Regions from separate parts of the Streptomyces sp. NPDC002888 genome, predicted to be linked through region 2. Evidence: riboswitches for the same ligand, from Rfam matches in the RefSeq annotation. Region 2 holds a riboswitch; each other region holds the start of a gene.
What was found. A riboswitch is a leader RNA that binds a small molecule or an ion and turns the genes downstream of it on or off. The one in region 2 is predicted to bind cobalamin.
Positions count from the first base shown of each region.

Region 1 (10,353 bases), on a different contig from region 2:
GCCGCGCCCCGGTGTCGCCCCCTTCGGGCCCCTCCGACGGCGGCTCCCCGCCACCTCCACCGGGCCCGTCGGGCCCGGAATCGGGGTCGGGATCTGGGTCGTGGTCGGGATCTGGGTCGGGGTCGTCGTCGGGGGAGTCCCCGAACTCCTCCAGCGTCTCGTCCAGCTTGTCCTCGTCGAGCCCCGGCGCATCGAAGGGATTCCGTCGCCTGCGGTGCGGCAGCGCGAGCAGCGCCGCCTGCCGCACGTCCTCCGCCAGCACATCGGTCCGCCCGGCCCACGCGGCCAGCGCCGTCGCCGTACGCGCCATCACGATGTCGGCACGCATGCCGTCCACCTCGAAGGCCGCGCAGGTCGCCGCGATCTGCCTGAGCGCCCCGTCGCCCAGCCGCACCGACGGCAACAACTTCCGCGCCGCCACGATCCGCGCCCGTACGGCGGTCTCCTCGTCGGCCCACCTCGCCGCGAACCCTGCGGGATCGTCGTCGTACGCCAGCCGCCTGCGCACGACCTCCACCCGCTGCTCCGGCTCCCGCGAGGCCGCGACCTCGACGGTCAGACCGAACCGGTCGAGCAACTGCGGCCGCAGCTCGCCCTCTTCGGGGTTCATGGTGCCGACGAGCAGGAAGCGGGCGGCGTGCCGTACGGAGACACCCTCGCGCTCGACGTACGAGGCGCCCATCGCGGCCGCGTCCAGCAGCAGGTCGACGAGGTGGTCGTGGAGCAGGTTGACCTCGTCGACGTACAGAATCCCGCGGTGCGCGTCCGCGAGGAGCCCCGGCTCGAACGCCTTCACGCCCTCCGCCAGCGCCCGCTCGATGTCCAGCGCGCCGACCAGCCGGTCCTCGGAGGCGCCGACGGGCAGCTCGACCATCCGGGCCGGCCGCTCGATGCCGGCGCCGACTTCGTGCGGCCCGTCCGGGCACGCGGGGTCGAGCTTGGCGGGGTCGCAGGAGAAACGGCACCCGGGGACGACCGGGACCTCCGGCAGCAGCGCGGACAACGCCCGCACCGCGGTGCTCTTCGCGGTCCCCTTCTCCCCGCGCACCAACACTCCACCGACCGCCGGCGACACCGCGTTCAACAGCAGCGCGAGCCGCAGATCGTCCTGCCCGACGACAGCCGTGAACGGAAAGGGGGTACTCACTTTTCGTCGCCCTCCAAGTCGCCTTCGAGCTCCAGGTAGGTGGCGCGCAGCCGCTCCAGCGTGTCCGCGTCCGGCTCGGCCCACAGACCGCGGTCGGCGGCCTCCAGCAGCCGCTCCGTGATGCCGCGCAGCGCCCAGGGGTTGGACTTCTTCATGAAGTCCCGGTTCTCCGCGTCGAAGACGTACTCCGCGCTGAGCTTCTCGTACATCCAGTCGTCGACGACCCCGGCCGTGGCGTCGTAGCCGAAGAGGTAGTCGACGGTCGCCGCCATCTCGAAGGCGCCCTTGTAGCCGTGGCGCCGCATCGCCGCCATCCAGCGCGGGTTGACCACGCGGGCGCGGAAGACGCGGTGGGTCTCCTCACCGAGGGTGCGGGTCTTGACCTGGTCGGGGACGGCGGAGTCACCGACGTACGCCTCGGGGGAGGCCCCCGTCAGATGGCGCACCATGGCGACCATGCCGCCGTGGTACTGGAAGTAGTCGTCGGCGTCGACGAGGTCATGCTCACGCGTGTCCACGTTCTTCGCGGCGACCGCGATCCGCTTGAACGCCGTCTCCATGTCCCCGCGCGCCGCCCTGCCGTCGAGCCCGCGCCCGTAGGCGTAGCCGCCCCACACCGCGTACACCTCGGCGAGGTCGGCGTCGGAGCGCCAGTTGCGGGCGTCGATCAGGGGCAGCAGACCCGCGCCGTACGCGCCCGGCTTGGAGCCGAAGATGCGGGCCGTGGCCCGGCGCCGGTCGCCGTGCTCGGCGGTGTCCGCGTCGGCGTGCGCCCGCACGAAGTTCCGTTCGCCCGGCTCGTCCAGCTCGGCCACCGCCCGCACCGCGTCGTCGATCAGCCCGACGACGTGCGGGAAGGCGTCCCGGAAGAACCCGGAGATACGCACCGTGACGTCGATGCGCGGCCGGCCCAGCTCCTCCAGGCCCACCACCTCGAAGCCGGTCACGCGCCTCGACGCGTCGTCCCACACCGGACGGCAGCCCAGCAACGCCAGGATCTCGGCGATGTCGTCGCCCTGGGTGCGCATGGCGGACGTACCCCAGACCGTCAGGCCGACGGACTTCGGGTACTCGCCGGTGTCCTGGAGGTAGCGCTGCACCAGCGAGTCCGCGAGGGACTGCCCGACCTCCCAGCTCAGCCGGGAGGGGATCGCCTTGGGGTCGACGGAGTAGAAGTTGCGCCCGGTCGGGAGCACGTTGACCAGACCGCGCGTCGGCGAACCGGACGGACCCGCCGGGACGTAACCGCCGTCGAGGGCGTGCAGGATGTGCCCGATCTCGTCGGTGGTCTTCTCCAGCCGGGGCACGACCTCGGTGCAGGCGAACTCCAACACCGCGACGGCGTCCGGGAGTTCGGCGGCGGCCACCTCACGGACGAGGGCGGGGACCGCCGTCACGTCCCACGCCCGGGCCTCCATGCCCTCCGCCATCCGCCGGCACAGCTGCTCCAGCAGGTCGATCGCGTCGGCCGCCGTACGGGACGGGCCCTCGACCAGGTCCGTCAGCTCCACCGGCAGCTTCACCGGCGCACCCGGCTCGGCCAGCAGCTCCTTCTCCACCAGCCCGAAGTGTGCGGCGAGCGACGCCCGCAGACCCGGCAGCGCGTTCGCCTTGCCGCCCCACACCTGCGAGGCGCGCAGCACGGCCAGCACCAGGTTGACGCGCGGTTCGCCGACCGGACCGCCGCCGAGGATGTGCAGCCCGTCCCGGATCTGCACGTCCTTGATCTCGCACAGGTAGCCGTCGATGTGCATGACGAACTCGTCGAAGTCGTCGTCGCCGGGCTGCTCGTCCACGTGCAGGTCGTTGTGGAGCTCGGCCGCCTTCACCAGCGTCCAGATCTGCGCGCGGACGGCCGGGGCCTTCGTCGGGTCCAGGTCGGAGACGAGCGCGTACTCGTCGAGGAGCTGCTCCAGCTTGGCCAGGTCGCCGTAGGTGTCGGCCCGCGCCATCGGCGGCACCAGGTGGTCGACGACCGTGGCGTGTCCGCGCCGCTTGGCCTGTGTGCCCTCACCGGGGTCGTTGACGATGAACGGGTAGATCAGCGGCAGGTCGCCGAGGACGGCGTCCGGCGCGCACCCCCCGCTCAGCCCCAGCCCCTTGCCCGGCAGCCACTCCATCGTGCCGTGCTTGCCCATGTGGACGATCGCGTCGGCGCCGAAACTGTTCTCCAGCCAGCGGTAGGCGGCCATGTAGTGGTGCGACGGGGGCATGTCGGGGTCGTGGTAGATCGCGATCGGGTTCTCCCCGAAGCCGCGCGGCGGCTGGATCATCACGACGACGTTCCCGAACTGGAGGGAGGCCAGCACGATCTCGTCCCCGTCCACGTACAGACCGCCCGGCGGCTCGCCCCACGCCTGAAGCATCCCGTTGCGCAGCTCGGGGTCGAGCTTGTCGAACCACGCCCGGTAGTCGGCGAGCGGCACCCGCGCGGGCGCGGAGGCCAGCTGCTCCTCCGTCAGCCACTCCACGTCGTGGCCGCCGGCCTCGATGAGCCGGTGGATCAGCTCGTCGCCGTTGTCGGGGTACTCGGTGAGCGAGTAGCCGGCTTCCCTGAGGGCGTCCAGCACCCGAACCGCCGAAGCGGGCGTGTCGAGCCCGACCGCGTTGCCGACCCGCGAGTGCTTGGTGGGGTAGGCGGTGAAGACGAGCGCGATCTTCTTCTCCGCGTTCGCCGTGTGCTTGAGCCGCGCGTGCCGTACGGCGATCCCGGCGACCCGCGCCGCCCGCTCGGGGTCGGCGACGTACACGGGCACGTCGTCGGGGCCCTGCTCCTTGAACGAGAACGGGACGGTGATGAGGCGTCCGTCGAACTCGGGGATCGCGACCTGCATCGCCGCGTCCATGGGGGAGAGGGCGGCGTCGGACTCGTCCCAGGCCTGCTTCGACGACGTGAGGCAAAGGCCCTGAAGCACGGGGATGTCGAGGTCGGCCAGCGCCCCGATGTCCCACGACTCCTCGTCGCCGCCCGCGGAGGCCTGCGAGGCGTGCGTGCCGCCGGCGGCGAGGACGGTGGCGACGAGGGCGTCGGCCGTGTCGAGGATCGTGAAGAGACCGGCGTCGGCACCCCGCAGCGAACCGCAGAACACGGGGAGGGCGTTGGCGCCCCGAGCCTCGATCGCGTCGCACAGGGTGTCCACGAAGGCGGTGTTGCCGCTGAGTTCATGAGCCCGGTAGAAGAGCACACCGACGGTCGGACGGCCGTCCACGAAGGCACGCTCGCCGTGAACTCCGTACTCCGGCATCTTCTGCGGTTCGACGAAACCCTCGCCGGTCAGCAGCACGGTGTCGGACAGGAACCGCGCCAGCTCCGTGAGGTTGGCGGGCCCGCCCTCGACGAGGTAGCGCAGCGCCTCCGCCACGACACCGGCCGGGACGGACGACTCGGCCATCAACTCCGCGTCCGGAACGGCCTCGCCACCCAGCAGCACGGTCGGGATGCCGGACGCCTTCAGCGCGGCGAGCCCGTCCTCCCAGGCACGCTTGCCGCCGAGGAGGCGTACGACGGCGATGTCCGCGCCCGCGACGAGGCCGGGCAACTCCTGCGCCACGTCCACCCGGGTCGGGTTGCCGATCCGGTAGGTGGCACCGGAGGCGGCCCGAGCCGCCAACAGATCGGTGTCGGCGGTCGACAACAACAACACAGTGCTCATGCGGGCGCTCCCGGTGGAATGAAGGGCAGTCCTTGCGGCGCGCCGGACTCGATGAGCCGCCACAGCGCGTCCGTGTCCGCGTGCAGTTCGATCAGGTCGCCGAGCCGGTCGAGCTGCTCCTCGCGCAGCGCGGCGAACGACGTGTCGGGGGCGGGCACGAAGCGACGGCCCGCGGCGGCCGCCACCTCGCGCAGGAAGGCCCGCCGGAAACCGTCCGACTCCAGCGAGCCGTGCCAGTGCGTGCCCCAGGTCTGGCCGACCCGGCAGCCGTCCAAGAAGGGCTCTCCGCCTGCGATCTCGGCGACCCCGTGATGGATCTCGTACCCCTCGACCCGCTCGCCGAGGGCTTCCCCCACCGGCCGGGTGAGGGTCTTCTCGCGGGCGAACCGCACCCGCACGGGCAGGATCCCGAGACCCTCGACGTGCCCGCGCCGGCTCTCGACCTCGTCCTCGATGTGCTCACCGAGGATCTGGAAGCCGCCGCAGACACCGAGGACCGGCCTGTGCTCGGCGGCCCTGCGGGCGATGGCCTGCGCGAGCCCCCTCTCCCGCAGCCACTCCAGCGCCTTGACGGTCCCCCGGGTCCCCGGGATCACGACCAGATCGGCGTCGACCAGCTCCTCCGGCCGGTCCACGAACCGCACGACGACACCCGGCTCGGCGGCCAGCGCGTCCACGTCGGTGAAGTTGGACATGAGGGGGATCGCGCAGACGGCGACGCGCAGCACGTCCGCACCGACGGGCGGCGCGACGTTCGATTCCCGCACCGTGCCCCGCAGCGAGACCCGCAGCCCGTCCTCCTCGTCGATGCCGAGGCCGTGCCGGAAGGGCAGGACGCCGTACGTGTGCCGTCCGGTGAGCCCGTGCAGCATGTCGAGGCCCGGCTCCAGCAGCGAGACGTCCCCCCGGAACTTGTTCACGAGGAACCCGGCGACCCACTCCTGGTCCTCGGGCGACAGCAGGGCGACGGTCCCGAAGAAGGAGGCGAACACACCCCCGCGGTCGATGTCGCCGACGACGAGCACGGGGAGCCGCGCGTTGCGGGCGATCCCCATGTTCACGATGTCGGTCCGCCGCAAGTTGATCTCGGCGGGACTGCCGGCCCCCTCACAGATCACCGCGTCATACGTGCCCCGCAACTCGGCGAGACAGTCCAACACGGTCCCGAGCAGCTTCTGCTGCCGCCCACCGTGATAGCCACGCGCGCCCATCTCACCCACGGGCTTCCCGAGCAGCACGACCTGACTGCTCTGCTCCCCGCCCGGCTTGAGCAGCACCGGATTCATCAGCGCGGTCGGCTCCACCCGACAGGCCTGCGCCTGCATGGCCTGCGCCCGCCCGATCTCGGCACCCTCCCGCGTCACGAACGAGTTGAGCGACATGTTCTGCGCCTTGAACGGCGCGACCTTGACCCCCTGCCGCACCAGCCACCGACAGATCCCGGCGGTGACGACACTCTTCCCGGCATCGGAGGTAGTACCGGCGACCAACAGCCCACGTCCGGTCATGCGCGACCTCCCAACCGCTGTGGGCAGTCGTTCCGCAGGGCGATGGGGGTCCCCCCGCTCGAGCGAAGCCGAGAGTGGGGGAGGGTGGGCACAGCCGACAGCGCCGGGCGCCGTGCCACCCGCCCCCGCAGTAGCGAACCGGCCGCACTCACCCCCAGCGCCAGCCAACTCACCCGCCGAGACAACCGAACAGCCCGCTCAATGTCCGAAACCTCCACCGCACGCCCCTCCCCGTTCAGCACAGGCCGATGCTCAACACGCCCCCCGTACGACAACGTCCCCCCCAGCCGCACCCCGAGCGCCCCCGCGAACGACGCCTCCACAGGCCCGGCGTTCGGACTCGGATGCTTGGCCGCATCAGTACGCCAGGCCCGTACGGCCCCTCGGGCGTCCCCTCCGGCCACGGTGGCGAGCACCGCAGTCACCCGCGCCCCCGGCCACCCCACGACATCGTCGAGCCGCGCGGACGCCCACCCGTACCGCCGATGACGAGCCGACTTGTGCCCGACCATCGCGTCAAGCGTGTTGACGGCCCGAAACCCGAGCAGCCCCGGCACTCCCGCGATCCCGCCCCACACCAGCGCCCCCACCACCGCGTCCGACGTGTTCTCCGCGACGGACTCCACCACCGCCCGGGCGATCCCGTCCGCGTCGAGGGCCTGCGGGTCCCGCCCGCACAGATGCGGCAGCCGCTCCCGCGCCCCGTCGACGTCCCCCGCTTCGAGTGCGCGCCCGATGGTCCGGGCCTCCCGGCCGAGGGAGGTTCCGCCGACGACGGCCCAGGTGGCGGCCGCGGTCAGGGCGAAGGAGGCGGCGGGGGAGGACCGTACGCAACGCGCCGCGGCGGCGCCGAGGCCGACGGCCCCGCCCGCGCAGACGGCGGTGTGCAGCGCGCCCCACCCCCGGTGGTCGCGCCACAGCGCCCGCTCGACGGCACCCGCGGCCCGGCCGAACGCGGCGACCGGGTGTCCGCGGCGCGGATCGCCGAGGAGCAGGTCACCGAGGAGGCCGGCGGCGGCGCCGTACGCGAAGACGCGATCGGCACCCATCGGCTCAGCCGACCGTGGGGTCGGGAAACGACCTGGTGCTGGACCTCAATCGGCAGCCGAGCATGGCGATATGTCCTCACTCAGGGTGTCCACGCCCTGGTTCGACGAGACCGGCGGTGAGAGTTCCTGGCTCCCGGGGCTTTCTACCCCGGTGACAGTGGCGGGACCGCGCCGGATTCGCACCGGCTTCCTCTTCTGCCGCCGTACATGGCTCCGGCAGTCCACCACGGCCCCGGAAGAGCCGTCAACTTGCTGTTGACCTGCGACGGGAGAGTGTGCAGAACCCCACACACAAGTGGGGTGCGGGACGGTCTTCCGTCCCGCACCCCACGTGGTGCGCGTGTGTCGCCGATCAGACGCCGATCAGACCGATCAGGTGCCGATCAGACGATGATCAGGGAGATCCCGTACGCCACCGCCGCCGCGCACGCCGCGAAGCACGCGTACGCGCCGGTGACCGCGAGAGCGGCGGAGCCGCCCTGGGCCGCGGCCCGCTCGCGGCGGGAGAGGCCGACGATGCCGAGGGTGAACAGGGCCACGAGGGCCACGGTGACCACGAGGCTGACCCCGAAGACGGAGCCGAGAGCCGCCCAGTCGATCTTCATGCTGTCTCTTCCTTCGTACCTGGCCGGCTGCGGCTCAGACGGTGGTGGTGGCCGACGGGGCGGACTCGGCCGCGGGGGCCGGGATGGTCGCCGACAGGTCCTCGGCCATCGTGCCCGCGGGCGGCGGGGTCACCGCGGCGATCGCGGTGGTCACCACGCCGGGCGGCTCCTCGGCGTCGTTGACGTTGCTGTGGTCGACGACCTCGCGGCGCGAGATCTTCCAGATCGCGGCGCTGGAGGCGATGAGGAAGACGGCGACGACGGCCGTGCCCCAGGTGCCGAAGCCGGTCACGTACTCGGCGAGCGCGCCGACCAGGGCCGCGGCCGGGAGCGTGAGGCCCCAGGCGACGAACATGCGGGTGGCGGTCGACCAGCGGACGACGCCGCCCTTGCGGCCCAGGCCCGCGCCCATCACCGAGCCGGAGACCGAGTGGGTGGTGGAGAGGGAGAAGCCGAGGTGGGAGGAGGCCAGGATGACCGTCGCGGCGCTGGTCTGGGCGGCGAAGCCCTGCTGCGGCTGGAGGTCGGTCAGGCCCTTGCCCATGGTGCGGATGATGCGCCAGCCGCCGAGGTAGGTGCCGAGCGCGATGGCGAGGCCCGCGGAGAGGATGACCCAGGTGGGCGGGTCGGAGTCGGGGGCGACGGCGCCGCCGGCGACCAGGGCGAGGGTGATGATGCCCATCGTCTTCTGGGCGTCGTTCGTGCCGTGCGCGAGGGAGACCAGGCCGGCGGAGGCGATCTGGCCCGCGCGGTAGCCCTTCTCGGCGGCCTTGCCGTCGGCCTTCTTGCCGAGGGTGTAGGACAGGCGGGTGGCGAGCAGCGCGGCGATGCCCGCGACCAGCGGGGCCGCGATCGCCGGGATCAGGACCTTGGTGACGAGTACGTCGCTGTGGACCGCGCCGACGCCCGCCGAGGCGATGGTGGCGCCGATCAGACCGCCCATGAGGGCGTGCGAGGAACTGGAGGGCAGGCCCACCAGCCAGGTCAGCAGGTTCCAGAGGATCGCGCCGACCAACGCGGCGAAGATGACCTCGGGACGGATGCCGGTCTCGTCGACGAGACCCTTGGAGATCGTGTTGGCGACCTCCACCGAGAGAAAGGCGCCTACAAGGTTGAGCACGGCGGACATGGCCACCGCGACCTTGGGCTTGAGTGCACCGGTCGAGATGGTTGTGGCCATCGCGTTGGCGGTGTCGTGGAAACCGTTCGTGAAATCGAACGCGAGTGCGGTTACGACCACAATCGCGAGGATCAGCGAGAAGCTTTCCATTTACCCAGGCAATCGTTCGAAGTCATTGGCTGGACGACCGTAGGCAACCTGGATGAACGGAAGATGAACTAGGACGGGCGCTGAAGTGTCACAAAAGGAGGGCCGCCGCTCCGCTCCGGAACGGCGGCCCGCACGCCGTGCGACTAGGAGCCGCGGGCGAGCTTCCTCAGTCCGCTTCCGGTGCCGTTGAAGAGATTCTGGTCACCCGGCAGGGTGCCGCCGTTGTCGTACTGCCAGAAGGTCCACAACGACCAGCCGGCGGGCAGCGCCCCGGCGTCGGCGGAGTCGTGACGGGCGATCCACAGGGCGTGGTTGGAGGCGAAGGCGCGGCTGCCGCCGGTGCAGGTGTTCCACCAGTGGGTGGTCGTGTAGATCACCGGGCGGCGGCCGGTGAGCCGCTTCATCTCGGCACTGAACGACGCGATCCAGCCGACCATCCTCGCCGCGCTCAGGCCGTAGCACTTGTGCTTCTTGTCGTACGGGTTGTATTCGATGTCGAGCGCGGGCGGCAGCGTCCAGCCGTCCGCGGTCCAGCCGCCGCCGTTGCGCACGAAATGCGCCGCCTGTGCCCTGCCCGACGACTTGTCCGGCACCGCGAAGTGGTACGCGCCGCGCATCAGGCCCGCGTCGCGCGAGCCGTTGTACTGCTGGTCGAAGTGCGGGTTGCGGTAGTCCGTGGACTCGGTCGCCTTGATGTAGACGAACCGGGCGCCCTCGGCCTTCGCCCGCTGCCAGTCCACGTTCCTCTGGTGGGACGAGACGTCGTGTCCCCGCGGCAGGGCCGCCGCCGACGCCGGTATCTCGATGAGCGCGGTGCACCCGATGGCGAGCGCCGTCACGTGCGCCGCGAGCACGCGGACACGGAGACGGGACGGTTTGCGGTCACGGGCCATGTTTCCCCCCGGAATGGCGACGTGCAGACAAATCCCCCGAAGGCTACGCGAAGATCCACGAAACCACGTCGATCTCCGGCCAATCCCGGGCGCACTGGGGCCGCCCCCTGGCAAGATCGCCGCATGGCCGAGCAGCCGAGGGACCGACGGGGTGAACGGGATGCACGGGGGCGCGAGCGGGAGGCGCGGGAGCCGCGAGGGAGGCGGGTGACCGACGAGGAGGCGACG
Region 1 covers NZ_JBIAPU010000039.1:26,646-36,998, forward strand. The annotation lists gene ACFYWX_RS42390 (putative cobaltochelatase) at 1-1,147, opposite strand, end outside; gene cobN (cobaltochelatase subunit CobN) at 1,144-4,800, opposite strand; gene ACFYWX_RS42400 (cobyric acid synthase) at 4,797-6,308, opposite strand; gene ACFYWX_RS42405 (cobalamin biosynthesis protein) at 6,305-7,357, opposite strand; cobalamin riboswitch at 7,457-7,599, opposite strand; gene ACFYWX_RS42410 (hypothetical protein) at 7,741-7,962, opposite strand; gene ACFYWX_RS42415 (anion permease) at 7,997-9,232, opposite strand; gene ACFYWX_RS42420 (lysozyme) at 9,376-10,125, opposite strand; gene ACFYWX_RS42425 (class II aldolase/adducin family protein) at 10,249-10,353, shown strand, end outside.
Region 1: linked by a shared signal. The riboswitch ahead of ACFYWX_RS42405 (cobalamin biosynthesis protein) and the one ahead of ACFYWX_RS46645 (ribonucleoside-diphosphate reductase subunit alpha) in region 2 are both predicted to bind cobalamin.

Region 2 (10,353 bases):
ATAGAACTGGACGTGGACGGCCTCCTCGAAGAGCTGGCGCGACAGGTAGAGGCGCGCCTCCGGGGAGTTGATGTGCTTGTACAGCGTCAGCACCAGGTTGTTCGCGACGATCGAGTCGCCCGTCGCGAAGAACGCGACCAGACGGCCGATCATGTGCTGCTCGCCCTCGGACAGCTTCGCTAGGTCGGCGACGTCCGAGTGAAGGTCGACCTCCTCCACGGTCCAGGTGTTCTTGATGGCGTCCCGGTAGCGCTCGTAGAAGTCCGGGTAGCGCATGGGGCGGAGGGTCAGCTCGAAGCCCGGGTCGAGGAGGTTCTTGGAAGACACAGTCTTGGCTTCGCTGGTCATTACTGGCAGGCCTCGCAGGACTCGGGGTTTTCCAGGGAGCAGGCGACGGCGTCTTCGGGTGCCGGCTGCTGAACGGGAACGGTGGCTCGTGCGGCGCGGGCGATGCGGGTCGCCGGGCGCGAGCGCAGGTAGTACGTCGTCTTCAAACCCGACTTCCAGGCGTACGCGTACATCGAGGAGAGCTTGCCGATGGTCGGCGTCTCCAGGAAGAGGTTCAGGGACTGCGCCTGGTCCAGGTACGGGGTCCGGGCGGCGGCCATGTCGATCAGGCCGCGCTGCGGGATCTCCCACGCCGTGCGGTACAGGGCCCGGACGTCCTCGGGGATCCAGGCGAAGTCCTGCACCGAGCCGTTGGCGTCGCGCAGCGCCTCACGGGTACGGGCGTCCCACACGCCCAGCTCCTTGAGGTCCTTCACCAGGTAGGAGTTGACCTGGAGGAACTCGCCGGAGAGCGTCTCGCGCTTGAACAGGTTGGACACCTGCGGCTCGATGCACTCGTACACACCTGCGATCGACGCGATGGTGGCGGTGGGCGCGATCGCGAGGAGCAGCGAGTTGCGCATACCGGTGGTCGCGATCCGCTCGCGCAGCGCCGCCCAGCGCTCCGGCCAGGTGAACTCGGCGCCGTAGTGGTCGGGGTGCAGGACACCCTTGGCCGTACGGGTCTTCTCCCAGGCCGGCAGCGGGCCGCTGCGCTCGGCGAGGTCGGCGGAGGTCTCGTACGCGGCGAGCATGATGCGCTCGGCGATCCGCGTGGAGAGCTGCCTGGCCTCGGGGGAGTCGAAGGGCAGACGCAGCTTGAAGAAGACGTCCTGGAGGCCCATCGCGCCCAGGCCCACCGGACGCCACTTGGCGTTGGAGCGGCCCGCCTGCTCGGTCGGGTAGAAGTTGATGTCGACGACACGGTCGAGGAAGGTGACGGCGGTGCGGACGGTGTCGTCCAGCCGCTCCCAGTCGATGTCATCGCCCGCCACGAACGCGCCGAGGTTCACCGACCCCAGGTTGCAGACCGCCGTCTCCCCGTCGTCCGTGACCTCCAGGATCTCCGTGCAGAGGTTGGAGGAGTGGATGACGTGACCCGGCTCGGCGGTCTGGTTGGCGGTGCGGTTGGCGGCGTCCTTGAAGGTCATCCAGCCGTTGCCGGTCTGCGCGAGGGTGCGCATCATCCGGCCGTACAGCTCACGGGCGGGGATGGTCTTCTTCGCGAGCCCGTTCGCCTCCGCCCTGCGGTACGCGGCGTCGAACTCCTCGCCCCACAGGTCGACCAGCTCGGGCACGTCGGCGGGGGAGAACAGCGACCACTGCCCGTCGGCGTTCACGCGGCGCATGAACTCGTCCGGCACCCAGTGCGCGAGGTTCAGGTTGTGCGTACGGCGGGCGTCCTCGCCCGTGTTGTCGCGCAGCTCCAGGAACTCCTCGATGTCGGAGTGCCAGGTCTCCAGGTAGACCGCGGCCGCGCCCTTGCGCCGGCCGCCCTGGTTCACGGCGGCGACGGAGGCGTCGAGGGTCTTGAGGAACGGGACGATGCCGTTGGAGTGCCCGTTGGTGCCACGGATCAGCGAACCCCGGGAGCGGATGCGGGAGTACGACAGGCCGATGCCGCCGGCGTGCTTCGACAGGCGGGCCACCTGGTGGTAGCGGTCGTAGATGGAGTCCAGCTCGTCCTTCGGGGAGTCGAGGAGGTAGCAGGACGACATCTGGGGGTGGCGGGTGCCGGAGTTGAACAGCGTGGGGGAGGAGGGGAGGTAGTCGAGGCGGCTCATGAGCCCGTAGAGCGCGGCGACTTCGTCGACGGACCTCACGGTGTCGTCCTCCGCGAGGCCCGCGGCGACGCGCAGCATGAAGTGCTGCGGGGTCTCCACCACCTTGCGGGTGAGGGGGTGCCGCAGGAGGTAGCGGCTGTGCAGGGTGCGCAGGCCGAAGTAGCCGAAGCGGTCGTCGGCGCCGGTGTCGACGAGGGCGTCGAGCCGCTCGGCGTGCACGCGCACGAACTCCGCGGTGCGGTCGGCGATGAGGCCTTCGCGGTGGCCGACGGCCACGGACTCGGTGAAGCACGTGACGCCCTGCGAGGCGGCCTCGGCGCGGATGCCGATGGTCAGCAGACGGGCGGCCAGCCGGGAGTAGACGGGGTCCTCGGAGATGAGGCCGGCGGCCGCCTCCGTGGCCAGCTCGCGCAGCTCCGTCTCGTCCGCCCGCGCGGACCGGCCCCGCAACGCGGCGGTGGCGACCCGGCCCGGGTCGGCGTCGGGCAGGTCGGCGGTCAGCTCGGTCAGGGTCCGCAGCAGTGCGGCACCGGGACCGTCGTACTCCAGCTCGGTCGCTGAAGCCGGTTCGGCTGGCGCGATGGTCACGTGGGGCTCTCCCTCGCTCGGCACGGGGCCTGGCGGAGGGCAGGGGGCAGCACACGAGCGCACGCGGCGTCGCGTCCACCGACCCACTCCACGAGGCCCGGACGTCGGGCACCCGGACCGGACGGGCCGGGCGCGCTGTCGACAGGTCCTCGGACTGACGCTCATACGCGGGCATACGCGCATGAGTACACCGTTGCGGGACAGTTCCGGATTCGCACCGGATTCCCCTGTGGCGACAGCGAGCACGAGCATACATCTTGTGCCGGGCTACGGTGACACCCCCAGATGTTGTGTTGCCGTGGTTTCACAGCGTCAACTCATAGGTGAGGAGAGTGATGTCGTCGAGGTGCGGGATCGGGTTCCAGTCGCGCCCCGGGGTGCGGGTGAAGCCGAGGCGTTCGTAGATGCGGTGGGCGGTGTGCATGGTGGCCTGGGTGGAGAGGACCATGCCGGTGCAGCCCTCGACGGCGCGTGCCCGCTCGACGCAGGCCCGTACGAGGGCCTCGCCGACACCACGCCCACGCGCGGTGTGCGCGACCGCGAGCATCCGTATCTCGGCCTCTCCGGGCCGGGCGATGTCGGCCATGGGACCGCCCTGAGGCACGAAGGTGACTCCGCCGAGCACCTGGCCCCGCTCCACCGCGACCAGCACCTCGGCGGCCGCGGCCCGCTTGCCGACGTCTCTCAACTCGCCGAGGTACTCATCGCTCTCCCCGAAGTCGAGAAGGTCGTCCTGAAGGTAGGCCTGGGCGGTGATCTCGCCGACGGTGTCGTACTCGTCGGGTTTCGCTTGCCGGATGAGGATGTCCACGGGGGTGAGTGTGGCCCAGCGACGCGACACCGTGCGCCCGAATTCCGGGTTGCGGCGTGTGTGGGGAGTGCTTCCATGGAAGTAGGTGCCGGCGCCCACGGAGCCCTCCGTCCCGAGAACGCTCTCGGAGGGAGTACGCACGATGACGAGTGTCGTCCGTCGCCCGCGCGGCCGGGAACGGGAGCGCAACGCGTCGATGGCAACGCTGGACCTGAGGCGGGCGGGCAGCCGGGTGCGGGGCGTCCTCGTCGGCCGCCGGCACGCCCTGACGATCCGTCTGGATGCCCGGCGCGGCGCCACCCAGCCCAAGAAGTGGCGGAGATGGTTCTCCTACGCCAACGCGACCAGGTTCGTCTGGGGCATCGCCGTGCTCGCACTCCTGGCCTGGTGCGGGGAGGGCCTGTACATCCTGAGCACCGGCGAGTCGACCGGCTTCGAGGACCTCCGCAAGAACGGGGGGTTCGACGCCTTCCTCCGTTTCGTCGGCCCCGTACTGACCGCTTCGATCGCCGCTGCCCTCTTCCTGTTCTGCTGGTACGGCTGGACCAAGCGGCGTTACCTCGGGGACGCGCGCAGCAGACCCGGTCGGCTGGTACTCACCGCCGGCCAGGACACGGACGACATCGTCGGCCGCGACGTGGTCGCCGAAGTCATCGCCGAACGGCTGCGGGACCGCGACACCCGCCGGCCCTATCTGCTCGTCGGCGGCGTCGGTGTGGGGAAGACCGCCGTCCTCGTGCGGCTCACCGAACTGCTGGCCCGGCAGCGCGCGGTGCCCGTGCCGATCCGGCTGAGGGACGCGGTCAGCGAGGCCGACCTGAACTTTGAGCGGATGGCCAAGCGGCGCTTCGCCGAGGAGACGCCCCAGGGGACCCTGGCGCGGACCAAGATTGAGCGGGTCTGGCAGCAACTGCTCGCCGACGACAAACCGGTCGTCATCGCCGACGGCCTGGAAGAGGCGCTCCTCGACGACAGTCTCCAGCAGAACCGGGACAACATCATCCGCCGCGCCATCGAGCGCGCCCACAAGGAGAAGCTGCCTCTGGTCATCGCCTCGCGGCCGCACAGTCCCCTCGAGAACACCGCCGCCGCGATCGTGGAGCTGGAGCCGTTGAGCGAGGAGGAGGCGCTGCACTTCGTCGAGGAACGCGCATCGGGCAGAGACGAGCAGTATCTGGACGGCGTCGTGGAGACAGCGGAGGTCACCGAATCGCCCATCTACCTGCAGATCGTGCGCGAGCTGCACCGCAACGGCCTCCTGCGTCGCGACGACTTGAAGCCCTTGGACATCTCCGGCCGGGACCGCAGCGCGCTGCGGCTGCAACTGCTGGAGAGGTGGGAACGCAAGATGTGCGAGGGCCGACTTCGGCAGGACGTCGCGCTGAACCGGCAGGAGCGCCGCGACACCGTCGAAGTGGTGTCCGCCCTGGCCTGCATCGGCCTGCTCAAGGACACCCTGGAGGTCGGCTTCGCCGAGTTGCTCGGCGATGACGTGCATCCCGGTCCGCTACAGCGCGCGCGGACCCGGGCAGAGCACCTGTGGACCAGCGCGCGGGGCTTCGACCAGTACGGCAAGCGCGGCAACGTCTTCTCCGAGTGGCATCGGGAGCGGATCTGGGACACGCTCTGCGCCAGGCTCGGCGACGAGGAGGGCAGGCGGCTGAAGGAGGGGAGCAGGGAGCAGTGCCAGGCCGTCCTCGCCCGTTTCGCGGCCAACGCGAACAAGCTCAGGCTGCTGGAAGGCCTCGAGCGGAAGGTCCGCTTCCCCCACAGCATCGTCCAGGCGTACTTCGGCTTCCACGTCCTGGACGAAATGGGCGAGCGGGGCGCCGGAGAGCTGGTCGACCAGGCGCTGCAACCGCCCGGCCCCGGCCGTGAGTTGCTCGTCGCCCTGGTGTTCCTGTCCCGCCGCTGGGCGACAAAGCCCGCGACCCGGGGAGGCGGTGTCCGGGCCGAGGCGAAGAAGGAGATCAAGGAACTGGTGCGGCAGGCACCCGTGTACGGGCGCACCCTGACCCACCGGCTCATCACCGCCGCGAGCCGCCGCACGGACGACCCGAAGGTCCTGGACCTCTACGCGGCGGCACTGGAGGTCGAGAGCGTGGAGGAGACTCCGGGACGGCTCAAGGACATCGTCGGCGCGGTGTACGACTGCTGGTCCGGCATCAAAGGAGACCGGCGCACCCTCGACGACGCGAAGCTGGCGCTGATCAAGCAGCTCGGCGCGGCGCTGCGGAGGGTCTCCGACAGAATCGACGACACCATGGGGCTGTACTGGCAGCTCTTCACCCTCGGTGAGGAAGAACCCTCCTACGCCGTAAGCCTGGCCGCCGCCCAGGAGTGCGGCGCCGGAGGCAGCGCCGCGTTCGCCGTGATACGCGAGAAGTTCCGTCTCGACAACGACCCCGTGCAGGAGTACAACGACGCGGTCACCGACCTGAAGGCTACGAAGAGGGCGCGGTACGTGGCCTGGGCCGCGAGGGCGGCGACGGCGCCATGGACGAACGCCGGTGCGCCCTCCGGGGCCCCGTCGTCCAACCATATCCAAGGGGAGCAGGACGAGCTGCGCGAACTCAACGAGGAGTACCGCAGCGGCCGGGTTCGCCTGCTGAGGAACTTCGTGATGCGGGCCTGGATCCTCCCCATGCTGCTGGGCTCCGTCGACGAGGCCCACCGCGACGAGGCCCAGGAACGCCTCGCCAAGTGGCTGCGCCACCTCGACCCGGCCCACACAGGTGGCGCCCCCGACCTGCCGCTCGCCCTGGAAGCCGCGTTGGCCAAGGGCTTCAAGTACGCGGCCAACCGGCGCAGAAGTCACCCGCACACGGACCAGGGCAGCCGTGCCGACCTGATCCGGCAGGCGGACACGTTCCTGCAGCGGTCCCGGTGCTGGTATGCGCAGCTCAGCCTGCTTCAGGCGCTGTGCCTGTGGGAGCTCCCGGACCCCGTCGGCCCTCCTGGGCAGGGCGACGGCGAGGTATCGAGCCGGCCGTCCAGGAGGATCGGCGGGACGACCGCCGTGGACACCGTCAAGCGCTGGCTGCGGACGGCGGGTACGGTCAACAGAGCGCCCGGTCCGCCCGGCGAGAACGGCGACTCGCCCCGGCGGCTGCATCCCTTCGTCAGTGAGGCGGGAGCCCTGGTGGCCCTCGCCCTGGAGACCGGGCAACCCGAGCGCTTCCTCTGGATCGACGAGAAGGGCGTCGCCGACAACATCGGTTCCCGTGTCGGTCAGGCCGACGGATCCCGTCAGCACAACTTGTGGATCCCGCCATCGGTCGGCTGGAGCACGCTGGACGGGCGCGCTCAGCGCCTCGTCGCCGATGTGCTGGTCATGCTGAACCTCGTCGAACGGGACGGGAACCCTGACGGGGTCGAGGAACGGATGGCCCGTGTGGAGCGGCCGGGCATGTCCCTCCCGCCGTGCATCTGTACGAACCGGGAGAAGCTGGACCCCGGTTCGCCGGCCGGTACCGCCGTCCCGCCCCCACCGGGTTCGAACTGTGAGCCTGGCTGCAGGTTCAAGCTCTGCCCGTACCCGCCTCGCGGCAGTGTGCCCCGGGACGAGATCCGCGAGCCGTTCTGCCGGCAGCAACAGGCGCTGCTGCCCGGACGGGTGCGGCGGTGCTTTCCCAGGGGGCTGCGGAGGAAGACGCCGCACTGGGTGAGTATGCGGGTGCGGGAGCTGGACAGGTTCTGGGACGCGATGGCTCGGCGTACGCGGTCGTGAGCGCGAGAGCGGGCCGCCGTTGGTCTTGCTGTCGGCGGCCCGCTGCGGGTTGTGTGTGGCTGGTCGCGCCCACGCGGCGGGGCCGCAGATCGATGCGGCCCCGCGCCCCTTCGGGGCGGGTTTCAGTGAGCGGAGCCGGCAGTTGCCGGCGGAAGCTCCACCTGGACGCCCGCGTCGCCCGCGTCTGCCGTGTAGTCCTCCGGCTTGGTCTCGTCGATGCCCTCGGGGGCCTTGAGGGCCTTCAGGACGAAGGTGAGCACCACCGTGACGACGACGTTCAGTACGAACGCCGTCAGGCCGATGTAGCCGATCTCGCCGATGCCGGGGATCTCCTTGGCCGAGCCGCCGAAGTGCTTCTGGGTCGGTGAGGCGACGCCGTACGCGGCGACCGTGCCGTAGACCATGCCGACGGCCCAGCCGGCGAGGAGGGCCCAGCGGTGGAACCAGCGGGTGAACAGGCCGCCGACGAGGGCCGGGAAGGTCTGGAGGATCCAGATGCCGCCGAGGAGCTGGAAGTTGATGGCGACGGTCTTGTCCATGGTGAGGACGAAGACCAGGGCGCCGACCTTCACCAGGAGCGAGACGAGCTTGGAGACGCGGGTCTCCTCCTTCGGCGTCGCGTCGGGCTTGATGAAGTCCTTGTAGATGTTGCGGGTGAAGAGGTTCGCCGCCGCGATGGACATGATGGCCGCGGGGACCAGGGCGCCGATGCCGATCGCGGCGAACGCCACGCCCGCGAACCAGGCCGGGAACATGTTCTCGAACAGCTGCGGGATGGCCAGCTGACCGTTGGTCACCTTGACGCCGGCCGCGATGGCCATGAAGCCCAGCAGGGCGAGCAGGCCCAGCATCAGCGAGTACAGCGGCAGGATCGTGGTGTTGCGGCGGATCACGTCACGGCTGCGCGAGGACAGCGTCGCCGTGATCGAGTGCGGATACATGAACAGGGCGAGCGCCGAGCCCAGCGCCAGCGTGGCGTACGTCCACTGGCCCGCCTCGGCCGGTGCCAGGGCGCCGCGCGGCTTGCCGGTCGCCGGGTTGGTCTGGCTGAACGCGTCGCCCGCCTTGGCGAAGATGTCGTCGAAGCCGCCGAGCTTGATCGGGATGTAGATGATCGCCACCGCGATGACGATGTAGATCAGCGCGTCCTTCACGAACGCGATCAGCGCGGGGGCGCGCAGGCCCGAGGAGTAGGTGTACGCCGCCAGCACACCGAACGCGATCAGCAGCGGGAGGTCCTTGACGAACCAGTTGGTGTTCTCGCCGCCGCCGACGCCCATCACGTCCAGCACCGCCTGGATGCCGACCAGTTGGAGCGCGATGTACGGCATCGTCGCGAGGATGCCGGTCAGTGCCACCGCGAGGGACAGGCCCTTCGAGCCCCAGCGGCCGCGCACGAAGTCCGACGTCGTCACGTACCCGTGCTTGTGGGAGACCGACCACAGGCGGGGCAGGAACGTGAAGATCAGCGGGTACACGAGGATCGTGTAGGGCACCGCGAAGAAGCCGGCCGCGCCCGCCGCGTAGATCGCCGCCGGCACGGCGACGAAGGTGTACGCCGTGTACAGGTCGCCGCCGAGCAGGAACCAGGTGATCCAGGTGCCGAACGACCGTCCGCCCAGGCCCCATTCGTCGAGGCTGTGCTCGTTCTCGGCCTTGCGCCAGCGCGCGGCCAGGAAGCCGATGACCGTGACGGCCAGGAAGAAGAAGATGAAGACGCCGAGCGCGACGCCGTTCACGCCGTCGTTCACTTCGACGCACCCCCGTCCGAGGAACCCGCGGCACGGGCACGCTGGTCACGCTGCCACAGCGTGTACGCGAGCATGGTCAGCGCCGTGGAGAGAAACACCCACAGCATCTGGTACCAGTAGAAGAACGGAATGCCGATGAAGGTGGGGTCTGTCTTGGCGTACGAGCCCACCCACAGCATCGCCACGAAGGGCGCGACGAGACAGAGGGCGATGACGACGCGCACGGGCGTCACCACCGGCCCTCGGCTCACTTCCGGGGCTTCTGACATTGTGACTCCGTCCCCTCACCGATCACCTGTGTAATGCGCAGGAAATCTAGGTGACGGTGTCACGACAGCGGAAGCCCCCGTCCGCATATCGGTCCGCAAATGTTGTCGATGAGCTGCGGCGACGGGGGATCGGTGCGCCTACTCCGTGGGCCGCTTGAGCCGCGCCACGAACTTGTAGCGGTCGCCCCGGTACACCGACCGCACCCACTCCACCGGCTGTCCCTCCTTGTCAAGCGAGTGCCGGGAGAGCATCAGCATCGGCAGGCCCACATCCGTGCCGAGCAGGCCGGCCTCGCGCGGTGTGGCCAGGGAGGTCTCGATGGTCTCCTCGGCCTCCGCGAGGTGGACGTCGTACACCTCCGCCAACGCCGTGTAGAGAGACGTGTACTTGACCAGTGACCTGCGCAGCGCCGGGAAACGCTTGGCGGACAGGTGGGTGGTCTCTATGGCCATGGGCTCGGCGTTGGCCATGCGCAGCCGCTCGATGCGCAGGACGCGCCCGCCCGCGGTGATGTCGAGGAGGTCGGCGAGGGTGTCGTCGGCCGTGACGTAGCCGATGTCGAGGAGCTGCGAGGTGGGTTCCAGGCCCTGGGCGCGCATGTCCTCGGTGTACGAGGTGAGTTGCAGCGCCTGCGAGACCTTCGGCTTGGCGACGAACGTGCCCTTGCCCTGGATGCGTTCCAGTCGGCCCTCGACGACCAGCTCCTGCAGCGCCTGGCGGACGGTGGTGCGGGAGGTGTCGAACTCGGCCGCCAGTGTCCGCTCGGGCGGGACCGGCGTACCGGGCGCCTGGGTCTCCGTCATGTCGAGCAGGTGCTTCTTCAGGCGGTAGTACTTGGGCACGCGCGCGGTACGGACGGTCGTCCCACCCTCGTTCTCCGCACTGCTGACGTCGGTGGTCATGGCCTGCCTTCCCGGCTCCGGGTGCCGAAATGGCCGACACGCCGTCGGCCGCGGCTCACATCGTGGCACGTATGCGGCGGCACTGCCCCGCTGCTTGCCTGATCTCTTCTGTATACCGTCGCAGCCTCCTCTGGTCTAGTCCACCAGGCAAGTGGTCTACCGGCCTCGCACCTCCGGGGTCGATGTTTTC
Region 2 covers NZ_JBIAPU010000052.1:30,893-41,245, reverse strand. The annotation lists gene ACFYWX_RS46650 (ribonucleotide-diphosphate reductase subunit beta) at 1-348, opposite strand, end outside; gene ACFYWX_RS46645 (ribonucleoside-diphosphate reductase subunit alpha) at 348-2,699, opposite strand; cobalamin riboswitch at 2,822-2,968, opposite strand; gene ACFYWX_RS46640 (GNAT family N-acetyltransferase) at 3,004-3,510, opposite strand; gene ACFYWX_RS46635 (NACHT domain-containing protein) at 3,653-7,240, shown strand; gene mctP (monocarboxylate uptake permease MctP) at 7,363-8,991, opposite strand; gene ACFYWX_RS46625 (DUF3311 domain-containing protein) at 8,988-9,260, opposite strand; gene ACFYWX_RS46620 (GntR family transcriptional regulator) at 9,399-10,163, opposite strand.

Region 3 (10,353 bases), on a different contig from region 2:
GCCCCGCGTCCCGGCCGACCACACGTACGCCGCCCTCGACCCGGCCACCACCGACCGGATCGACGCCATCGTCTTCGTCAAGGACATCTGAGCCACTCATGGCGGCGGCGCGAGCGCACAGGCATCGGTGTCCAGACCGGATCCCGGCCGATGCCGCCCACCGCAACACCGCCGCCCGGCAAGGCAGTCTGCTGCTGGTCAGTGCTCCGTCCCGCCGAGGGGGCGTCCGACCGTGACGTTCCAGCGTCCCGATCTGCCGCTGAGCTCGACGGCCGTCAGTGGTGACACGTCGGCGCGCCACAATGCCTGGTCCGGCGCGCCGAGGGCGCGGACGACCGCGGCGCGGGACACCTCCGGCTCGACCACGGCCACGGTCCGTCCCGGTGTACGGGCGGCCGTTTCCAGCCAGGCGGCCACGCGGTCGCACAGCGCCCGCACCGACTCCCCGCCGTGCGGGGCGGCCCCGGGGTCCGCCAGCCATTCGGCGAGGGCCGCGGGTTCGGCCGCGCCGACCTCCGCCAGCGTCGCCCCGCGCCAGCGGCCCGCGTCCAGTCCCGCGAGCTCCGGCGCGGCCACGGCGTCGAGCCCGAGCGCCCCGGCCGTCTCACGGCAGCGCACGGTGGGGGAGGACCAGGCCGCCTCCCGGGCCGGCAGCGTGCTTGCGGCCGCCCGGGCCCGGCGCAACCCCGCCGGGTCGAGGGGGCAGCCGTCGTCGAAGCGGGCCTCCCGCAGCGCCGCGCTGATCGCCGGTGAGATCAACATCACTCGGCTCGTCATACGTCCATTCCTGCCACTCGCGCCCTCAACGCCCTTCTGGAATCAGCGACTTGACGGGCTGACAGCCCCGTCCGGGCGCGCGCGGCCGATCCGTGCGCCCTTGGCCGATTCCCTCCCTCGCGGTACCGTCACGTCGAAATCGACGACGGTATGTGGAAGCCGGTGGAATTCCGGCACGGTCGCGCCACTGTATGTCGGGCACGCACCTCGAGTGCGGGCCGGGCGAGTCAGACCCGCGTCCGTCGTCCTGTGCACCACCGATACGGGACGCGAGTTCCCCCAGGAGGTCCTGCCATGGCGCAGTCCGCCGTCCAGCCCACCGCTGCCCCCGCTGCCGTACCCGAGAAGCTGCCGATCGGCGCGATCGTCCCCTGGGCGGTCTTCTTCGGCATCCTGATGCTGGTCCTGCTCTACTTCGTCGGCGCCGAACAGGGCGCCACCTCCGTGATGTCCGGAGAGGACGTCCACGAGTGGGTGCACGACGCGCGCCACCTGCTCGGCTTCCCCTGCCACTGACGGCCGGGGAAGGACGTACCAGCCCATGAACTCCACCACTGTCCGCACCCTCCTGGTGCGGGGCATGCTCGCGGGACTCACCGCGGGCCTGCTCGCCCTCGTCGTCGCCTACTTCCTGGGGGAGTCGCGCGTCGACGCGGCCATCGCCTTCGAGGAGGCGCACGCCCACCACCACGGGGGAGGTGCCGAACCCGTCAGCCGGACGATGCAGTCCACCGCCGGCCTGTCCACCGGTGTCCTCGTCTACGGCGTCGCGTTCGGCGGCATCGCCGCCCTCGCGTACTGCTTCGCACTCGGCCGGATCGGCCGCTTCGGGCCGCGCGCGAGCGCGCTGCTCCTGGCGATGGCCGGCCTGGTCGCCGTGTATGTCGTGCCGTTCCTGAAGTACCCCGCCAACCCGCCCGCCGTCGGCGACCCCGACACGATCGGACAGCGCACGACCCTCTACTTCCTGATGGTGGTGCTGAGCGTCCTGCTCGCCGTCGCCACCGTGATCCTGGGCCGGCGCCTCGCGCCACGCCTGGGCAACTGGAACGCGACCCTCGTCGCGGGCGCGTTCTTCGTCCTGGCCGTCGGGCTGGCGTACGCCTTCCTGCCGTCCTTCAACGAGGTCCCCGAGCACTTCCCGGCCACCCTGCTCTGGCAGTTCCGCCTGGCGGCGCTCGCCGTGCAGGCCACCCTGTGGACCGCCTTCGGGCTGGTCTTCGGGCTGCTGGCGGAACGGGTGCTCGCACCACGGACCGTGGCGCGGGAGGTCGCCGCGGCGCGGCCGACTCCCGTGGCACCGTGACCGGTTCCCGATGAAAGAGGCCCCCGGCTCCCGAGCCGGGGGCCTCTTCACGTCTCCCCGCCATTCCCAATTACTGGAACACGTTCTACCGTGTGCGCCGTCAGGACCGGCCCAGGGGAGCCAGGAGGCGCCGTGCATCTCGACCACACGCCCGAGCAGCAGCGGCTGCGCAGCGAACTGCGCGCCTACTTCGCCGAGTTGGTACCCGATAACGCCTACACCCGGCACGCCGACCCGGCCGCCCAGAAACGCTTCTACCGCCAGACCATCCGGCGGCTCGGCACGGACGGCTGGCTCGGCGTGGGCTGGCCCACGGAGTACGGCGGTCGCGGCCTCACCGCGATGGAACAGTTCATCTTCTTCGACGAGGCCGCCCAGGCGGGCGTCCCGCTGCCGCTGATGGCGCTCAACACCGTCGGCCCGACGATCATGCGGTACGGCACCGAGGAGCAGAAGGCGCACTTCCTGCCGAAGATCCTCTCCGGCGAGATCGACTTCGCGATCGGCTACAGCGAGCCCGGCGCGGGCACCGACCTGGCCTCCCTCAGGACACGCGCGGTGCGCGAGGGTGAGGAGTACGTCGTCAACGGCCAGAAGATCTGGACCACCAACGGCGACACCGCCGACTGGGTGTGGCTCGCCGTGCGCACCGACCCCGAGGCCCCGCCGCACAAGGGCATCACCATGCTCCTCGTCCCGACCACCGACCCCGGCTACTCCTGCACCCTCATCAACACCCTCGCCGGTCACGACACCACGGCCAGCTACTACGAGAACATCCGCGTCCCCGTCTCCCGTCGCGTCGGCGCGGAGAACCAGGGCTGGCGGCTGATCACCAACCAGCTCAACCACGAGCGCGTCACCCTCGCCGCCCACGGCACCATGGCCATCCGCTCCCTGCACGACGTGCAGCGCTGGGCCATGGAGACCAAGCTCGCCGACGGCCGCCGCGTCGTCGACCTGCCCTGGGTCCGCCGCCTCCTGGCCCGCACCCACACCCGCCTCGACGCCCTCAAGCTCCTCAACTGGCAGATGGTGACGACCGTCCAGAACGGCACCCTCACCCCGCAGGACGCCTCCGCCGTCAAGGTCTACGGCTCCGAGGCGCGCCGGGACGCCTACGCGGCACTCCTGGAGATCGTCGCCGCGCCGGGCGCGCTGCGGGAGGGTTCGGCGGGCGCGGTGCTCCGCGGCGAACTGGAGCGCGGCTACCGCTCGGCGGTCATCTTCACCTTCGGCGGCGGGAACAACGAGATCCAGCGCGAGATCATCTCGTGGATCGGTCTGGGGATGCCGCGGGTACGGCGTTAGCCTGCTTGTGACGAGGATTTTTAGTTGGCACAAAAGAGGGATAGTTGGCACCAAGATCACGGTCGTTCTCAGAGGTGACGGCGCATCACCTCGATGCACGTGGCTCGGGCCGCGTTCGATCGGTCCCGGGGGTACGGGGTTCCGAGGTTCATGCCGCTGTCGGTGTCGATCGGATGCTGCTGCCAGGCGAGGCTCATTTGCGCGCCGGCTTCCGCTCGCGCCGTGGCCACGAGGGTCGCGTAGGGGGCCGCGACGGTTGTGGCCTCGATCTGGAGCCATGCCTGGTGGAAGGCCATTCGTGCCCAAGGTTCGAGTTTTACGGCGCGGAGGAACCGCTCGGAGCAGGACACTTGCGGTGTGTGCGGCAGGCCATCGCCTTCGAGCCGCTGTCGGCGGTCTGCGTGATGCCTGACGAGCCAATTCGGCGGAGTGCAGCCTGCTCCTCACGGCGATGGGGACAGCGGAGCCGGCCCCATCGCCGTGGGCGCCTCAACCCGGTCCGCCCAGCATGATCTTCCACACCCGCGTCGCGACCTGCAGGTTGAGGCGGTCCTCCACGTTCGTGAGGTCATGGCCGCTGATCTCACGGATGCGCTGGAGCCGGTAGCGCAGCGTGCTGCGGTGGATCGCGAGGGATTCGGCGGTCTCGGCGTAGTTGCCGCCGCAGTCGAAGTACCGGGACAGGGTCTCCACGAGCGCCGTACGGTGCCGACCGTCGTAGTCGACGAGGGGTCCGAGCCATTCCCGGACGAACGCCTCCAGCTCCTGGTATTCGTTTCCAGGCCCCAGGATGCGGTAGAGGCCCAGATCGTCGAAGAACGTCGTGCCGTATCGCCTTCGGGACCGGCGGCGTACCTCCAGGGCGCGCAGTGCTTCCTGGTAGCGGCCGGGGATACCGTCCGGGGTGTCGCAGCGGGCGCTCACCCCGATCGTCCCGTCAAGCGTTCCGGTCTCCCGGGCGAGCGTCTCGTACAAGGCGTGGTCGTGGGGTCTGCCCTCGGCGACCAGGACCACGTGGTCGGAACGCCGAGTCACCAGCGACGGCATGCCCACGGCCGAAGCCGCGCGGCCCACGGTCCGCGCGAAAGCGTCGTCCGCGGCCCGGTTCCTCCACTGCACGACGACCACGTACTGCATGCGGTGCAGGTCGTGTCCGAACGCCTCGGACCGGGCGTAGGCGCTCGCCTTGTCCGTGCCCCCCAGAAGATCGTCGACCAGTTCGCGGCGCAATCGCAGCTCGACCTCCGCCAGATGGCGCAGGTGCGACAGTTCCAGGGCGAGTGACGTGGCGGCGTGCTCCAGCGCGAACACGGTGTACTCGTCGGCCTCGTCCTGGGGATCGACCAGGGCCAGCACTCCGAGGACCTCACCGCGGGGGCGTACCAGGGAGATCAGCCGGTCCTTGATGCGCACGGGTCCGCCTCTCCGGGCGACCTCCTGGAGCATCTCCTCATGGCGTGCGGGGTCCGGTTCCGGATAGGGGTCGGGCCGGCCGGGACCGGTCCAGGACCGCAGTCGGCCGAAGCGGTCCTCCACCAGCACGGGAAACCCGGTGAGCTCATGCAGTGCGCTGGTGATGGCCTCCTCGCCGCCGCCCGAGGCCGCGACCTCGGTGAGGGCCTCGTGCACGGCCCGCTGATATCCCAGCTCGACCACGAGAGAGATCAGCCGCCGCTGGAAGGCTGCCCGTTCCCGTCGCAGTCGGTGCAGCTCCAGGGCGTCTTCCCGCTGGCGGCGGTGCGCGACGGCGACCGACAGGGCGGCGGCGGTGAGGCGTACGAGCGTGGCGAGCAGGAGGTGCTGGGCCTCGGTGGGCCGGGAGCGAGACGTCACCACAAGGTAGCCGTGCAGTCCACCGGGTCCGTGCAGGGCCAAGGCCCGGCCCCTGGACCGGCCGGGAACGGTTACGGGGACGTCCCGTCCTGTCAGCTCTCGCACCGTCCGGTCGACGGCTGACGCATGACCCGGCCCGACCTGCGGGCTCGGGACCATATGGCCGTGCACCCTGAGGTATCCGGCCTCGGCTCTGTACGGGCCGGCCAACGACACGTGGTCCATGGCCAGGCGCAGGATCTCGCTTTCGTCCTGGGTGTCGAACAGGGCGCGGGAGACTGCCGGCAGTTTGTGGGATGCCAGGGTGGAAAGGGGCGGGCGGGACCCTCTCCGCGAGATGGTGGGGTGCTGCCCCAGACGGCCCGGCGGAAGGTCGCCTTCCCGGTCGGGACGGCGTCGGTACACGCTCCGGACCCTGCAGCCAGGCATGGGATTACTCCCTTCCCTGAGCCCTCAGAGAGGTGACAGCGCCTCTTCCTCCAGGCCTTCCCCGACCAAAATACCCGAGATATCCGGAATCTCCGTCTCGTGCTCGCGGGGGGACGGGTTCCGTCGTTCTTTGACCTGCCGGGTGCAGGCGTAGAGCTGCTCGGTTCGCGAGTCTGGGGCGTGCCGGGGGCCGCCGTGCACACCGGCAGGAAGGACTGGGCGATGAGCGAGCAGCCTCGCAGGCCCGTTGCCACGTACGAGACGTACCAGGAAGCCGAACGCGCTGTCGACCACCTCTCGGACCAGGGGTTTCCCGTGCAGCGGGTGGCCATCATCGGCCAGGACGTCCGCCTCGTCGAGCAGGTCGTCGGCCGTATGGACTATGGCAGGGCCGCCCTGCACGGAGCGGCGAGCGGGGCCCTTCCCGGAGCGCTGATCGGCTGGCTCTTCGGCCTGGTCGACTGGGTGGACCCGCTCGTCTCGGCCCTGCTCGTCGCCCTCTACGGCCTGATTTTCGGAGCGATCGTGGGCGCGCTGTTCGGCCTGCTGCTGTACGCCCTGCAGGGCGGCCGACGGGACTTCGCCTCCGTCCGCTCGATGCAGCCCAGCCGGTACGACGTCGTCGTGGACGAAGCGGTCGCCGACGAGGCCGTACGGCTGCTCGGCGGGTTGCGGGCCGCCGGTGCCGGTGGACGTCCCGCCCATACCTGAACGATCGGATCCGCAGTGCCGGCGCTTGCCGCCGCACGGGAGGAGTTCCTCATGGCCAAGGCAGTGGGCATCGACCTGGGCACCACGAACTCGGTGATCGCCGTGTGGGAGGGCGGCGAACCTTCCGTCGTGCCCAACACCGAGGGCAACCGTACGACACCGTCCGTGGTGGCCTTCACCGACACCGGGGAACGGCTGGTGGGCCAGCTGGCCCGGCGCCAGGCGATCCTCAATCCCAAGGGCACCATCTACTCGGCCAAGCGGTTCATCGGCCGGCACTTCGACGAGATCCCGGACGAAGCCAGAGCGGTGGCGTACGACGTCGTCGAGGGCCCGGGCGGCGTCGCCCGCTTCAAGGTGCGCGACAAGCTCTATGCGCCTGAGGAGATCAGCGCCCAGGTGCTGCGCAAACTCGCCGACGACGCGTCCAAGCAGCTGGGGGAGCGGGTCACGGAGGCGGTCATCACGGTGCCCGCCTACTTCAACGACGCTCAGCGCACCGCCACCAAGGACGCCGGACGGATCGCGGGACTGGAGGTGCTGCGGATCATCAACGAGCCGACCGCGGCCGCCCTCGCGTACGGCATGGACAAGAAGCAGCACGAGACGGTGCTGGTCTTCGACCTGGGCGGCGGCACCTTCGATGTGAGCATCCTCGACGTGGGCGACGGCGTGGTGGAGGTGCGTTCCACGGCGGGCGACAGTCACCTGGGCGGTGACGACTTCGACCGGCGTCTGGTGGATTACCTCGCGGACGACTTCCAGAAGGAGAACGGCATCGACCTGCGCAAGGACCCGCAGGCGCTGCAACGATTGTTCGAGGCGGCGGAGAAGGCCAAGACCGAGCTCAGTTCGGTGACGCAGACGCAGGTCAGCCTGCCGTTCATCACCGCCGACGCCTCGGGCCCCAAGCACCTCACCGACTCGATCATGCGGTCCACTTTCGAGCAGATCACCGGCGACCTGGTGGAGCGTTGCCTGGGACCGGTGCAGCAGGCGATGGCCGACGCCAAGGTCGGCGAGAGCGACATCGACGAGGTCATCCTCGTCGGCGGTTCCACCCGCATCCCCGCTGTCCAGACTCTGGTCCGCCGGCTGACCGGCGGCAAGGAAGCCAACATGAGCGTCAACCCCGACGAGGTCGTGGCCCTGGGCGCCGCGATCCAGGCCGGGGTGCTCAAGGGCGAGGTCAAGGACGTCCTGCTGCTCGACGTCACACCCTTGTCGCTGGGCGTGGAGACGCGCGGCGGAGTGATGACGAAGATCATCGAGCGGAACACCACCATCCCGGTGCGCCGCAGCGAGACCTTCTCCACCGCCGAGGACAACCAGCCGGCCGTCGATGTGGTGGTCCTCCAGGGCGAGCGCGAGCGGGCCGCCGACAACCGGGTGCTGGGCCGGTTCCAGCTCACCGACATCCGGTCGGCGCCGCGGGGCGAACCACAGATCGAGGTCACCTTCGACATCGACGCCAACGGCATTCTCAACGTCAAGGCCCGTGACCGGGACACCGGCAAGGAACAGGGCATCACCATCACCGAGAGCTCCAACCTCGACCGCGGCGAGATCGAGCGCATGGTCCAGGAGGCCGAGCGCAACCAGGGCCAGGACCAGGCCCTGCGCGAGGCCGTCGACGCCCGCAACGAGCTCGACGCCGTCGCATACCAGGTCGACAAGCGCCTCGCTGAGCTGGGCGACGCCGCACCCGCGCACGAGAAGGCACGCGCCGAGATGCTGGTGTCGGATGCCCGGGCGGCGGTCAAGGAGGAGGCAGGCGTGGAGCGGGTGCGGCCCCTGACCTCCGAACTCCAGCAGGTGCTGTCAGGGCTGGCGGCGCATCAGGGCGGCGCCACCACGGGCGGTCCCGACCAGGACACCACCGGGGACGGCGCGACCGGCGGCGGCCCGAGCGGCGGTGGCGGTGACGACGACGTCATCGATGCCGAGTTCGACAAGGACTGAGGAACCGCCATGCCGATCCACCCCAGGGAATCCGACCCGGCCGTGCCGGACCCGGCCGACCCGGCTCCGGAGGGCGCCGTACGCCCTCCCCGAGGGGATCTTCCGCGCTCGGGCCCGCCGACCGGGCCGGGGCCTGACACGGACGAGGAACCCGGCCCCGACGCGGCCGGCGGCCCCGCACCGTCCGAGGACGAGCACACGGCCGAGCTCAAGGAACTCGAGGACCGCTGGCGGCGCGCGCTCGCCGACCTCGACAACCTCCGCAAGCGCCACACCAGGGAACTGGAGCGGGAACGAACGTCCGAGCGGTCCCGCACGGCCGCCGCCTTCCTGCCCGTCCTGGACAACCTCGAACTCGCCCTGAACCATGCCGGATCCGACCCCGGCGCGGTCGTCGAGGGCGTCCGAGCGGTCCGCGACCAGGCGGTGAACGTCCTCGAACTGCTCGGCTACCCGCGGCACGCGGAGACCGGCGTCGCCTTCGACCCGGCCCGGCACGAGGTGGTCGGCGTCGTCCAGGACCCCGACGCCCCACCGGGCACGGTCGTCGAGGTGCTGCGCCCGGGCTACGGTGACGGCGAACGCCAGCTCAGGCCCGCTGCCGTGACTGTCGCGAAGCGGGAGTGACCGGTCATGGCACGGGACTTCTACGAGGTGCTGGGCGTGTCACGGACCGCGAGCCAGGACGAGATCCAGCAGGCATATCGCAAACTGGCCCGCAAGTACCACCCCGACGTCAACAAGGACCCGGGGGCGGAGGAACGCTTCAAGGACCTCAACGAGGCGTACAGCGTCCTGTCGGACCCCAAGACACGGGCCCGTTACGACCGCTTCGGCGAGGACTTCCGCAAGATCCCCGAGGACTTCGACGAACGGGTCGCGGCCGGAGCGGGCGGCGGCTTCCGCGCTCGGAGAACCGCTGGTGCGGGCGGCCCCCGTGTCCGGTACACCGGCTTCGGCGACGACTTCGCAGCGGAGGGCGTCGACATCGAGGACCTGCTCGGCTCGCTCTTCGGAGCAGGCGGCGCCACCGGCGGTGTACCGGGGGCCGACCAGGAGGCCGAGCTGCCGCTCACCGTCGAGGAGGCGTACAGGGGCGGCCGCCGCACCGTCACGCTCGCCGGCCCCACCGGGCAGCCGCGACGGTACGAGGTCGACGTACCGCCCGGCGTCACCGATGGGCAGCGCATCCGGCTGGCGGGCGAGGGCGGACGGGGCAGTGGTGACGCCGCCGCGGGGGATCTGTATCTGCGGGTGCGTATCCAACCGCACCCTCGGTTCCGGCTGGACGGCCGGGACGTGTACGTGCAGCTTCCGGTCACCCCCTGGGAGGCCGCGCTGGGCGCGACAGTTCCGGTGCCCACCCCCGGCGGCGGCACGGCCAAGGTCACGGTGCCCGCGGGCTCGTCCAGTGGCCGGCGGCTGCGGCTGCGCGGCGAGGGCATGCCGAACCCGCGCGGTGCCGACGGCAACCTCTACGCCGAACTCCGCGTCATGGTGCCGCCCAAGCTCAGCGACCGGGAGCGCGAGCTGTTCGAGGAGCTCGCCGCCACCTCTTCGTACGACCCCAGGAGGACGTGATGAGCGACCGACCCTCATGGGCGGCGACCGGCGGTCGGACCGCCCGGGCCGACGCGGGCGGGCGTCCCGTACGGACGAGCGCCGGCTCCACGGCCGTGCGGTACGCGCTCGTCCCCGTGCCCAGGCTTTCCCTGGACACCGTGGCCCGCCGCGCCGGCGTCCATCCCGACCTGGTCCGCCGGTTCGTCGCCCTGGGCCTGCTCGACGCCGAGCGCGACGCTGCGGGGCGCCTGGTGTTCGACTCCGCGGCCCCGGCGGTTCTCGCCCGCGTCCAGCGGCTGCGCTCCGGTCTGTGTCTCAACTACGCATCCATCGGTCTGGTGCTCGATCTGCTGGACCGCATCAGCCTGCTCGAAGCCGCACTGCGCCGCGCCGGTACGAGGAGTGACATACCGCCATGGACATGAACCGTCTCACCCAGAAGTCACAGGAAGCCCTCCAGG
Region 3 covers NZ_JBIAPU010000007.1:119,189-129,541, reverse strand. The annotation lists gene ACFYWX_RS13780 (erythromycin esterase family protein) at 1-91, shown strand, start outside; gene ACFYWX_RS13775 (histidine phosphatase family protein) at 199-777, opposite strand; cobalamin riboswitch at 881-1,030, shown strand; gene ACFYWX_RS13770 (CbtB-domain containing protein) at 1,072-1,293, shown strand; gene ACFYWX_RS13765 (CbtA family protein) at 1,319-2,083, shown strand; gene ACFYWX_RS13760 (acyl-CoA dehydrogenase family protein) at 2,216-3,394, shown strand; gene ACFYWX_RS13755 (hypothetical protein) at 3,463-3,690, opposite strand; gene ACFYWX_RS13750 (PucR family transcriptional regulator) at 3,884-5,656, opposite strand; gene ACFYWX_RS13745 (general stress protein) at 5,879-6,367, shown strand; gene dnaK (molecular chaperone DnaK) at 6,419-8,329, shown strand; gene grpE (nucleotide exchange factor GrpE) at 8,339-8,956, shown strand; gene ACFYWX_RS13730 (DnaJ C-terminal domain-containing protein) at 8,963-9,910, shown strand; gene ACFYWX_RS13725 (chaperone modulator CbpM) at 9,910-10,317, shown strand; gene clpB (ATP-dependent chaperone ClpB) at 10,308-10,353, shown strand, end outside.
Region 3: linked by a shared signal. The riboswitch ahead of ACFYWX_RS13770 (CbtB-domain containing protein) and the one ahead of ACFYWX_RS46645 (ribonucleoside-diphosphate reductase subunit alpha) in region 2 are both predicted to bind cobalamin.